Regions from separate parts of the Desulfosporosinus sp. BICA1-9 genome, predicted to be linked through region 1. Evidence: riboswitches for the same ligand, from Rfam matches in the RefSeq annotation. Region 1 holds a riboswitch; the other holds the start of a gene.
The links. A riboswitch is a leader RNA that binds a small molecule or an ion and turns the genes downstream of it on or off. The one in region 1 is predicted to bind cobalamin.
Positions count from the first base shown of each region.

Region 2: another riboswitch for cobalamin. It lies ahead of JL57_RS26610 (DUF2162 family putative transporter); the one in region 1 lies ahead of JL57_RS32080 (hypothetical protein).

Region 1 is NZ_JUEE01000258.1:21,274-26,086, forward strand. It holds gene JL57_RS32070 (ABC transporter ATP-binding protein) at 1-964, opposite strand, end outside; gene JL57_RS32075 (ECF transporter S component) at 981-1,496, opposite strand; gene JL57_RS32080 (hypothetical protein) at 1,516-2,325, opposite strand; cobalamin riboswitch at 2,428-2,602, opposite strand; gene JL57_RS32085 (L-2-amino-thiazoline-4-carboxylic acid hydrolase) at 2,890-3,387, opposite strand; gene JL57_RS32090 (hypothetical protein) at 3,409-3,618, opposite strand; gene JL57_RS32095 (hypothetical protein) at 3,642-4,070, opposite strand; gene JL57_RS32100 (FAD-dependent oxidoreductase) at 4,096-4,813, opposite strand, start outside.
Region 2 is NZ_JUEE01000213.1:55,804-60,616, reverse strand. It holds cobalamin riboswitch at 760-944, shown strand; cobalamin riboswitch at 1,247-1,433, shown strand; gene JL57_RS26610 (DUF2162 family putative transporter) at 1,563-2,276, shown strand; gene JL57_RS26605 (MotA/TolQ/ExbB proton channel family protein) at 2,284-2,955, shown strand; gene JL57_RS26600 (DUF2149 domain-containing protein) at 2,933-3,238, shown strand; gene JL57_RS26590 (cobaltochelatase subunit CobN) at 3,266-4,813, shown strand, end outside.

The sequences.
Region 1 (4,813 bases):
GGTGATTCTTTATCTCTTCTTGAACTGGCACATGCCCATGTTTGTGCCAATGTCCGTATTTAGGTAACAACGCTCTAATTATGTTTGCCGCTGATGGGATATCCAAAGGGATTTCTGCAAAGGTAATCCAGCCCTTCTCGTAGAAATCCCAGCCGAGCTGACTGACGGGTAACGGCTTTATCCCCAACTGACTCAAGAGGGGAAGATTGCGAAAGAGTTCAGTCGGTAGTCCCTTCCAGACGACTTCCCCTTGCTTAAGTACCAAGACCTCATCGGCCTTGTGAATCAGTTCTTCGCTGGAGTGTTCAACTAACAAAATGGTCAAATCCCTTTTCCGTCGTAGATCATCCAACGTTTGATAGATTTCTGATCGTCCTATCGGGTCGAGTTCTGAAGTTGGTTCATCCAGCACCAAAATTTCAGGTTCCATCACGAGCACACCCGCAATTGCCAAGCGTTGTTTTTCTCCACCTGAAAGTTCCTCAGATATGCGCTGGTTATACCCTTTGAGGCGGACTTTTTCTAAGCTTTGATCGACCCTCAGATTAATCTCATCGAAGGGAACTAAAAAATTGCGGGGGCCAAATGCTGTGTCTTCCTCAACCGTTCGACCGATAATTTGGGTCTCTGGATCTTGTAAGACCAGCCCAAGAACTTTGGACATCGACTGAACTGCAGTTTTCCCTACATTCTTGCCAGCTACGCTCACCTGTCCTGTTAATTTTCCTTCCAGGAGCTGGGGAATTAGACCGTTTAGACACAAACTCAAGGTTGTTTTTCCCGCTCCTGTGGATCCCATTAAGACGATAAATTTCCCTTTTTTCACGGTCAAGCTGATGTTTTTCAAACTGAGTTCTTGGGCGTTCGGATAACAATAAGAAACATTATTGAGTTCAATAGCATTTTTACCGGGTTTTACGGTTTCCACGGTTTCTAGGGTTCCTACAGCTTCTACGGTTTCCACGGTTTCACCTCATCACCTAAATGAGTCGACTTCCCTTAATTGCTTTGTAGGCTACTGCCGAAATAATAACGTTGAGAGCTGCCCCGACGACGAGAAAAGGCATCAAGCCCATTACCCCTCCCATACCCATCAACGGCAGCATGGCAAAGGATGATACAACTCCATTCAGGATAATTCCAACGATAACAGCCGGAATCAGACCGAGCTTCTCATTTACCCAGCGATAGGCTACAGCCCATAAAGCCATTTGTAAAGCAATATATAAATGGATTGGAATCGTCATCGGGAATCCGACAACGGCTGCCGTCAGCAAATGCCCAAAAGCAATAACAATCGCCCCTGTAAGTCCTCCAAAGGCCAGCGCAGCGAAAAATCCGGGTGCCGAATCCATACCAATAGTTCCAACCGGACTTGGGATCTTAATCAGTGCTCCCACAGCACTTAAGGCAATAAAAATGGCCATAATCGATAGTCTTTTGACATTCCAAGCGGAGAGTTTTATGTCCTGTTGTTCTGTACCTAGATTATTCATAAACAATTCCTCCTTAAATTTAGTATAAATGACCGATTCTTGTTAAAGGCAATAAAGGAAACTCTGATGAAAGGAGATGATCAAACGTACTTGATGATGTAGATGATAGAGATGTTGGAAATGATAGTGGTATTAGTGATGATTGTGATAATAAAGACGAAGAAGAAAATATAACACAGCTAGAAGGTCCAGCCGATTTATCCAAGTCGAGAGGACAAGCAGAATCAACGTCCAATCGGGTGTTTATGGTGGAGGCAATAAGTTCTGCTTCTAATCGTATCCCTCTAGACCCTACAGGAATTATGTCATGAATACTTGAGATCTCTAAGAGAGCCTGAATAGCTTTCACTTGTACAATTTCTGGATCCTCTGGATTGTTGAGCTCAGATCCGACTTTAGGAAACCCTAAACAATAGACGTCATCCCCTCGTTGAGCAGTTCCAATACGCAACTTGTTTTTCTCAGCCACCCCGATCACACTGATTCCGAGCCCAGTTTGCTGGGTCGTCATGTTTTTTTCCGTGCTGATCGCCATGGGTAGAGTTTTTAATCCGGCTGATTCTAGTTCATCGTTCACCCCCCTTAATATTTCATCTCCTGTGGGATACGGCTCATTAGAAATCGCCACAGTCATTAATTCTGGCACTGCCCCTGTGGATAAGACTTCCAGCAAAGCCACCCGTGTCGTTAACCTTCCTGTAATAGTCCATGGAACCTTATATTCATCTAATTCCTTCATACCAATCGCACCACAGGAATCACAGGAAGCCACCAAATATTGTGCATTATTTATCGAAACAACCTCAACATCTCGACCAAGGTATCCCAATGTTTCACCCCCTTTTTCTAAAAAGGTAAATAAAAAAGTTCATAGTCTAATTTTCTTTTCACCACATGATAAGAAAATTGACCATGAACTTTACCTTAATTCATGACTTACTACGTTACTGGCAGGTCTCCTGACTTAGAATCATAGACTCTATGCACCTTCCCGGTTTCCCAGTGGTTAAAGCATAAGTCTCCTCTTTACAGTGGTGGGTCCGTCCGGGATTCTCACCCAGTTCCCTATTCTCCCTTTGAAGGGCACCAGTAACAAACGAGTATTTAGTTATATTTATTTTAATGCAAGATGCGTAATATTACAAGACTAGATTCAAGCTTTTCTTTCGGTTTTTGCTCGACTACTTATTCATTACGGGATCCCGTAATTGTCAAAGTTTTAATAACGCGCTTCTTAGGCTTGGTAATGGCAGATGCTTAGAGAGATACTTTGGTTAATATTTCGAATATACTTAATTAGTCAATTCACTGTATCTACGTAAAACCACTTAAGCTATAGATGAAAAAAGCTGGGTGATCTAATAATCACACCAGCTTTCATCTCTCTGACTAATTATCCATTATTCTTTCTAGAATAGCGTCTAGTACAGGTACTTTCACCTGCTGCCATACAGCTATCTGTTTGAACAGTGAAATCCTGTGATATTGCCTTTAGCGCCGTCTCAAACCACTTGTCACACCCTGCTTGACATTGTCCCGGTGCTCCGTAATCCTTGTAAGAACCTACCCACGGACAGCTATCATGGATGAGGAGAACGTCATTTCCTTCTTTGACCGATTTTGCACTTTCGCCCATGACAAGACTAGCTCGCACAAAGGCATTGACTATTTGTTCTAGGTCCGCAGTATCTCGTCCTCGCTTGAGATAACTTTCCGCAGTTCCCTCTCCAACTGATTCCCAAAAGCGATCTACTAAGGCGACGGTTTCCTCTGCTCCAAATTTTTCCTCCAGAACCATTCTCCAGCGATGGAAAAAATCATGGGAAATGAAAATCATGGAACGCCAATCTCTTTCCAGCTTCTTGATAACATCAGCATTTATTTCTGACAAGCTTACTCCTCCTTAGGCGATTTAAGGTTTAATGCCTCTTTCGGCATAAAACAATTCCAAAGCTGCCTGATATTCCGCAATTTCTTGCTCAGAAACTACCTGACCACACTCATAGCAACTATTCGTTAAACGGTCATACCAACGGCAACTACACTCACTACAGCCGAGTTCCGGGGCCCCACTTGGATTTAAAAAAATCATTTCTACCACTGCTCCTTCAAGCCTACTCAAAACTCTCCCCAACAGTTTCAAGGTTAACGACAAGCCCCCAGAATTGGAATCCCTAAAACCTCTACTAACTCTTCATAGCCTAAGTTTAGTAGTTCATTCTTGTTTTTCATTACATAATAGAGGATACTGCCCTGGCGAATCTGTTCTCTCATTTCATGAAAGGGATTATCCTCTGCTTTACTCTGCAGGGACTCTAGGGCTGCATCATCGGCTATCATCAATAGGTCTACACTGGCATTCTGAAAACCTGTAAAGGATTGGTAATCAACTACCATTTTATCGGCTTGCCTTCGCCAGATCAACATGGTTCCAACGGGGGATTCAAACTCTTTTTTGGGCAATATCCCTAAGCTGGCTCCCGGAAGCATGTCAGTAAAGATCTCCTGCCTGCGGTCAAGTATGGCTTGCCAGATTTCAGCATCTAAAAACTTTTCATAGACTGTTGATACCACGATAGCTCACCCCCGTATCTCTCATCTAAATCCGTACGCCTAAGCGATATCCCTCATGAATTGCCTGTAAAAGTCCCCTGGGAACTAAGGCATCACCAATCCCATGTAACTCATCCACCATAAATTCAAACTCTTGGAACAACTCTTGATTTGGCTTTCTGGGTGAGGCAACAATCACCGTATCTGCCTCGACAAAAATCTCTTCCCCTTTGTCATTGACGACAGTTACTCCACCTGCTCCGATTTTTAGCGGTCTACAAAGAGTTAAGGTCCTTATTTTCAGTTGGTCTATCCAAGAGGAATGCCGCCATTTCCAAGTGGGGATGACATCTCCTGCAATACGTTTTTCCTTTTCCACAATGGTGACTTCTTTACCCTCCTGGGTAAGGCCTTCCGCCAAGGTCAAACCAATCTTGCCTCCCCCTAATACGACCACCTTTTGCCCCACTTTAACCTTTCCTCTAGCAACATCGGCAGCCAATACCAATACTCCTTCTTGTTCCGGTACCGGGATGGCACTCATATCAACTCCAGCTCCCACGGCAAGCACTGCGACATCATATTGATGAAGAACACTTCTCATAAGCTTGGGGTTTACATCGGTATTGAGATTGACCTTGATTCCTAACTTATCGAGCATCGTTTTATAATAGGATATTTGGCTTTGGAGGTCCTCTTTATTGGCAATGTCATAGGCTGCATAGCCTACAAGACCACCACCAATGCTGTCACCCTTATCATAA
Region 2 (4,813 bases), on a different contig from region 1:
CCAGCAGCTGCTTAAAGGAATAGTTTGGATACGACAGAGCCATTCGGATCGTGTCAAAGGTGATGCGAGGGATACCGGAGGGCGTTAGACCGAGGATATGCTCGCCATCATCCTATTGACACGTGCACTACACCCAAACGCTTGAAGACTGCAAAGTCTCTTTTACTCCAGAGAGTTACCCCAAATTGAAAGAGAGTTTGCTTGGCTAGCGCCGAGCGTCCCGTTTCTCTAGGTGGGCTTCCCAAAAATTAACGTTTAGGTCATTGTTCGGATTTTTCAATGGCTTAGTTTGTTATGCCGTATTTTACAAACCGAAAATTAAAAGAAATAATCAGACAAACTCTTGACTTTTATTAGCTGGTCTTTTTATAGAATCAGAGTCTGGAATGTTAACAGTTTAAATCTGTTTTATCCCTCCTTCTTATTCATAACGCTATAGTAATACAGTGATATAATATTATTATTATGTTCATAATGCAACAACTATCCTAATTTATTTAAAATTTGGATATTAAGAAGCCCCAAGCTTTTCGCAGCATTGGTTTTCGGAAAATGGAAATTCAGGAAACCATTAGTCATTAGAAGGCAGTTTCTTTAAATTGTGAGGTTAAAGCCTATGGGTGACACCAACTCCGCAACTTGTAGAACAGGCCAGAGAGGGAATGGGTTTGAATAAGCCGTTCTTAACACAAGAGAGCGTTTTTCGGTGCCAACGGCACTTGACCATGTGTTGCTTTTGTGATAGATTTAATTTGTGAATTTTAATAGAGATGAGCAAGCGATTTTTCTTAGCCGAGAAATCATAACAGGAAAGCTGGTGTAAATCCAGCGCGGTCCCGCCACTGTAACGGGGAGTTTGTGCCACATCCACCGAGGAAACTTGGGAAGGAGGCACGAAACGAGGAACCTGAGCCAGGAGACCTGATTGCTCATATGCATTACTCACGATGGATGGGTGGCAGGAATTATTTAATTCAGCCCTTCATATTTTGGAGGGCTTTTGATATTTTTATGGGTACATATTTGGTTTCCCGAGGGAAATCGACCTTGAGGGTAAAAGTCTTGTTCAAGCGGGATCTGCTTTCAAAAATGCGAATGAGACTTGAAAGCGGAAGAGAACGTGATTCCGAGACAACCGATACATTGCTGTCTTTATGATTAGTGATGTGGGGTTGTCTCTTTATTTTTTATTAGGAGTGGAGGAGAAACGGAACCCCTTTAATATCGCTGGATATCTATAAAAACTAAATATTTAGGGAATTTAGGTACCGAAGTTTGAGAGCCTCGGTTTAAAAGGGAAGCAGGTGTAATTCCTGCATGGTCCCGCCGCTGTGATGGGGAAATGTTTCTATTATGCCACTGGAAGAGTCTGGGAAGGTATGAAACATTGATGATCCAGAGTCAGAAGACCTGCCTGAATGCTACACGCCAATAACTCTACGAGCGATAGAGGAGGTATTATTAGTGCTGAACAAATGTTTATCAGTATTTCTAGCCTCTTGACCAATCGGTTGAGAGGCTTTTTACGTCGAGTGGCTTATTCCGGAAGGAGGTGAAAAAGGATGTTAATTCTTAGTTTGTTGGTGGCCATTCTTATTTTAAGCATCAAAACAGGCTTGGTTTTAGGATCTTCCTGGTTAACCATACCTAAAATTTCTGGTTATGCAACAATTTTTGGCAGTTCTGTAGTTTTGTTAAGTTATATTTTTAACGAGAAATATCAGCTTATTGGAGATTTTATTGACAAATATACATTTGCTTTTGCATGCCTAACAGGTTTGCTTTTCCTTTACTTAGGGGTAGAACGTACTTGTATTTGTACTTGTGAAACAAAAACCCTTGGGATAAAACAAAAAATTAGTTATTGGCTGGGTTTTTTACCATGTCCCTTTTGTGTTGGAGCACTAGTTATATCTGTAATTTATACGGCGGGTGGTTTAAAGGTACCTTTGTATGCTGTATCTATCGCAACAGGTATTGCATTTTCTTTAGGTATCGTCTTAGTAAGCTGGATTTTACGAAGATTATTGACCCGATTTAATTTTGACGTAGCTAGTTTTTTTCATCAAGGGTTATTGTTTTTAGGCATTTTTACGTTGTTATCTGCTTTTTTAATTCCTAACATAGTGGCAACCATGCAAGACACTTTTATACCTATGGTATTAAGCTCCAAAAAAGAATTACTCTTATCTGCAGTTGGATTTTTTGTTCTTTTTGCGTTGGGGTTTGGCAAAGAAATGTTAACTGGTTTCAATAGTTTAAGTTGGAGGAGATGATTAGGAAATGGCTATGGTTGGTTCCCAGTATTTGAATCAAATTATGCATATTATTTCCCAAAGTTTAATGATACCTTGTTATGCTTTTTTACTTTATTTTGTAGTGACAGCTGTAATCGAGACAGGTGCCCTGATCGGGGAAATGGTTGGGGAGAAAAAAATACACAAGTTTAAAACAAAAGAGTTTTTGAGTAAATTACCAGAAACCCATAACCTTGAGCTTTATGTGGAAAATAGCGAATTGCCTATTAAACTAAAAAAAGTTGTCACAGAATTCCTAACCTTAGCTTCCGCAGAAGGAGCTCGTCAACGGATAGTCGCTCAAAATCTCTTGTGCGAGCAAGAAGATTTAATTGCTAAAAGAACTGAAAAAACAGACTTAATTTCTAAAATGGGTCCTTTGTTGGGTTTAATGGGTACTTTGATTCCTTTAGGACCAGGTTTGGTAGGCTTGGGTAAAGGAGATTTTAACATGTTGGCTCAGTACCTGATTGTTTCTTTTGATGCTACCATTATTGGTGTTTTTGCCGGTAGTTTAACCTTTACTATATCGAAGGTGCGTCGGCGCTGGTATGAACGCTACTTGAATGATTTGGATACGATTTTAGAAACAATTATTGAGGTGAGAGAGCATGTTGCGCAAACGGGGAAGAAAGTTGCAATCGGAGGAAGACTTTAATCCATTAAGCAGTCTGGCTAATCTAGCGGATGTTATGTTTGTTTTTAGCGTAGGTTTAATAGTTGCGTTAATTAATGTTTATAACGTCAGTCCTAGTAGTAGTAGTAGTAGTGCCGGTAAACCAAAACAAGCGATTGTTGATGTAAAACAAGGAAAAGAAATGGAAAGCTTACCGCAAGTTGACTCAAAAACAGGCAGCGGCTTTGAAGAAATGGGGACTGTGTTTAAAGACCCTAAAACAGGTAAATTAATTATGGTGCAACCGGTAGAAGAAGGTAAATAAGAACACGGGGGAGAGGGGAAAAAGAGCATGCTAAGAAAGAACATATTAAGTAGGTCTCGAAAGCCTTTTGCAATCTTGATGTTGTTTTTGATGGTCTTAAGTCTATTACCATCTATTGTTAGAGCTGATGACAATAGTGTAGATAGGATAGAGTTAAACCAGAACACGCTCAAAATGGCAGTAGGTTCAACTAAAACCTTGCAGGCAACAGTATATGATCAATTTGACGGAGTAATGAACGACCAAGAAATCACCTGGAGCAGTGAAGAAGATAAGAATGTGGCAACAGTAAAAGACGGGCTGGTAACGGCAGTTGGTGTGGGAACTGCGGATATAACAGCAACTAGTAATGGTAAAGCTGCAAGCTGTGAAGTAACAGTCGAGGAGATAAGAGTAGACAAGATAGAGTTAGACAACTCCTCAGTCAAGATTACAATCGGTTCACAGAAAACGTTGCAGGCAACGGTATATGACCAATTCAGCGGAGTAATGAACGACCAAGAAATTACCTGGACTAGTGATAATGAGGCTGTGGCAACAGTAGATGACGGACTGATAACGGCAGTAGCAGAAGGGGAAGCAACAGTTACTGCAGCCTGTGGAGAGTTGCTGGCAGAGTGTAAGATCAAAGTAATTAATGGTTATCCTGTTAACCTGGTTGTAATCACCGGTACCACAGGTTTCACAGCTCCGATGGTGGAAGCCTATCATAACCTTATTGAGAAAAGAAATCCACCCTACGAATTTGGGCTGAAAATTTTCGCTCCATCAGATTTAGAATCTCCTGAAAAAGTTGCCAAAGTTCAAGAGGCGATACTAAACTCGGATGCTATTTTATTAGAAATGATTGGTGCGAATAGAGATGCCATACTTCGCGATATTTTCAGTAATTGTTATTCTGCAAAATGGGAAAATGAGGGGAAGCAACCACAAATATATGTGCAGAGATCTGGAGAAAAAACAAAAGAAGGTCAATGGAGTACAACAGGATTTATTGTAGAGATCGTAAAAGAATTACAAGTACAAGTTAATAAGGACGATAATGACTGGAATCGCCTAAATGCCTATATTATAAACAGTGGTGTTAGTAACTGGGAACGTTTATTGTTATATTTAGCTTATAAAGATACTACTTCTGAAGATTTAGAGCCTATCAGTTTTGGAGGGGCTTTTGTTTACCATCCGGATGCAGAGGGACTTGGAATCTTTTTTCAACCCGAGGATTATTATAAATGGTACATGGAAAGACCGGAATATAATGCTAATGCTCCCTGGGTAGGTATTATCGGCTATGATTCATTTTATAAAAATGCAGATCAAGACTTATATACTTCTACAGTAAAAGCTCTGGAGAAAAGAGGATTAAATACTATTCTGCTTTATTCTCCAAGTGATAAAAGAATAGATTCGGTCCGAACTTTCTTCTATAGAGATCTTAATGCTGATGGAACCAAGGAACCGGCTATAGATACAATGATTTGTGGTGGTATCGGTTTTCAATTCTATAGTAAAAGCCAGGAACAAACTATAGCTTTATTTAAAGAAATGAACATACCAATTCTAACCCCAATCTAT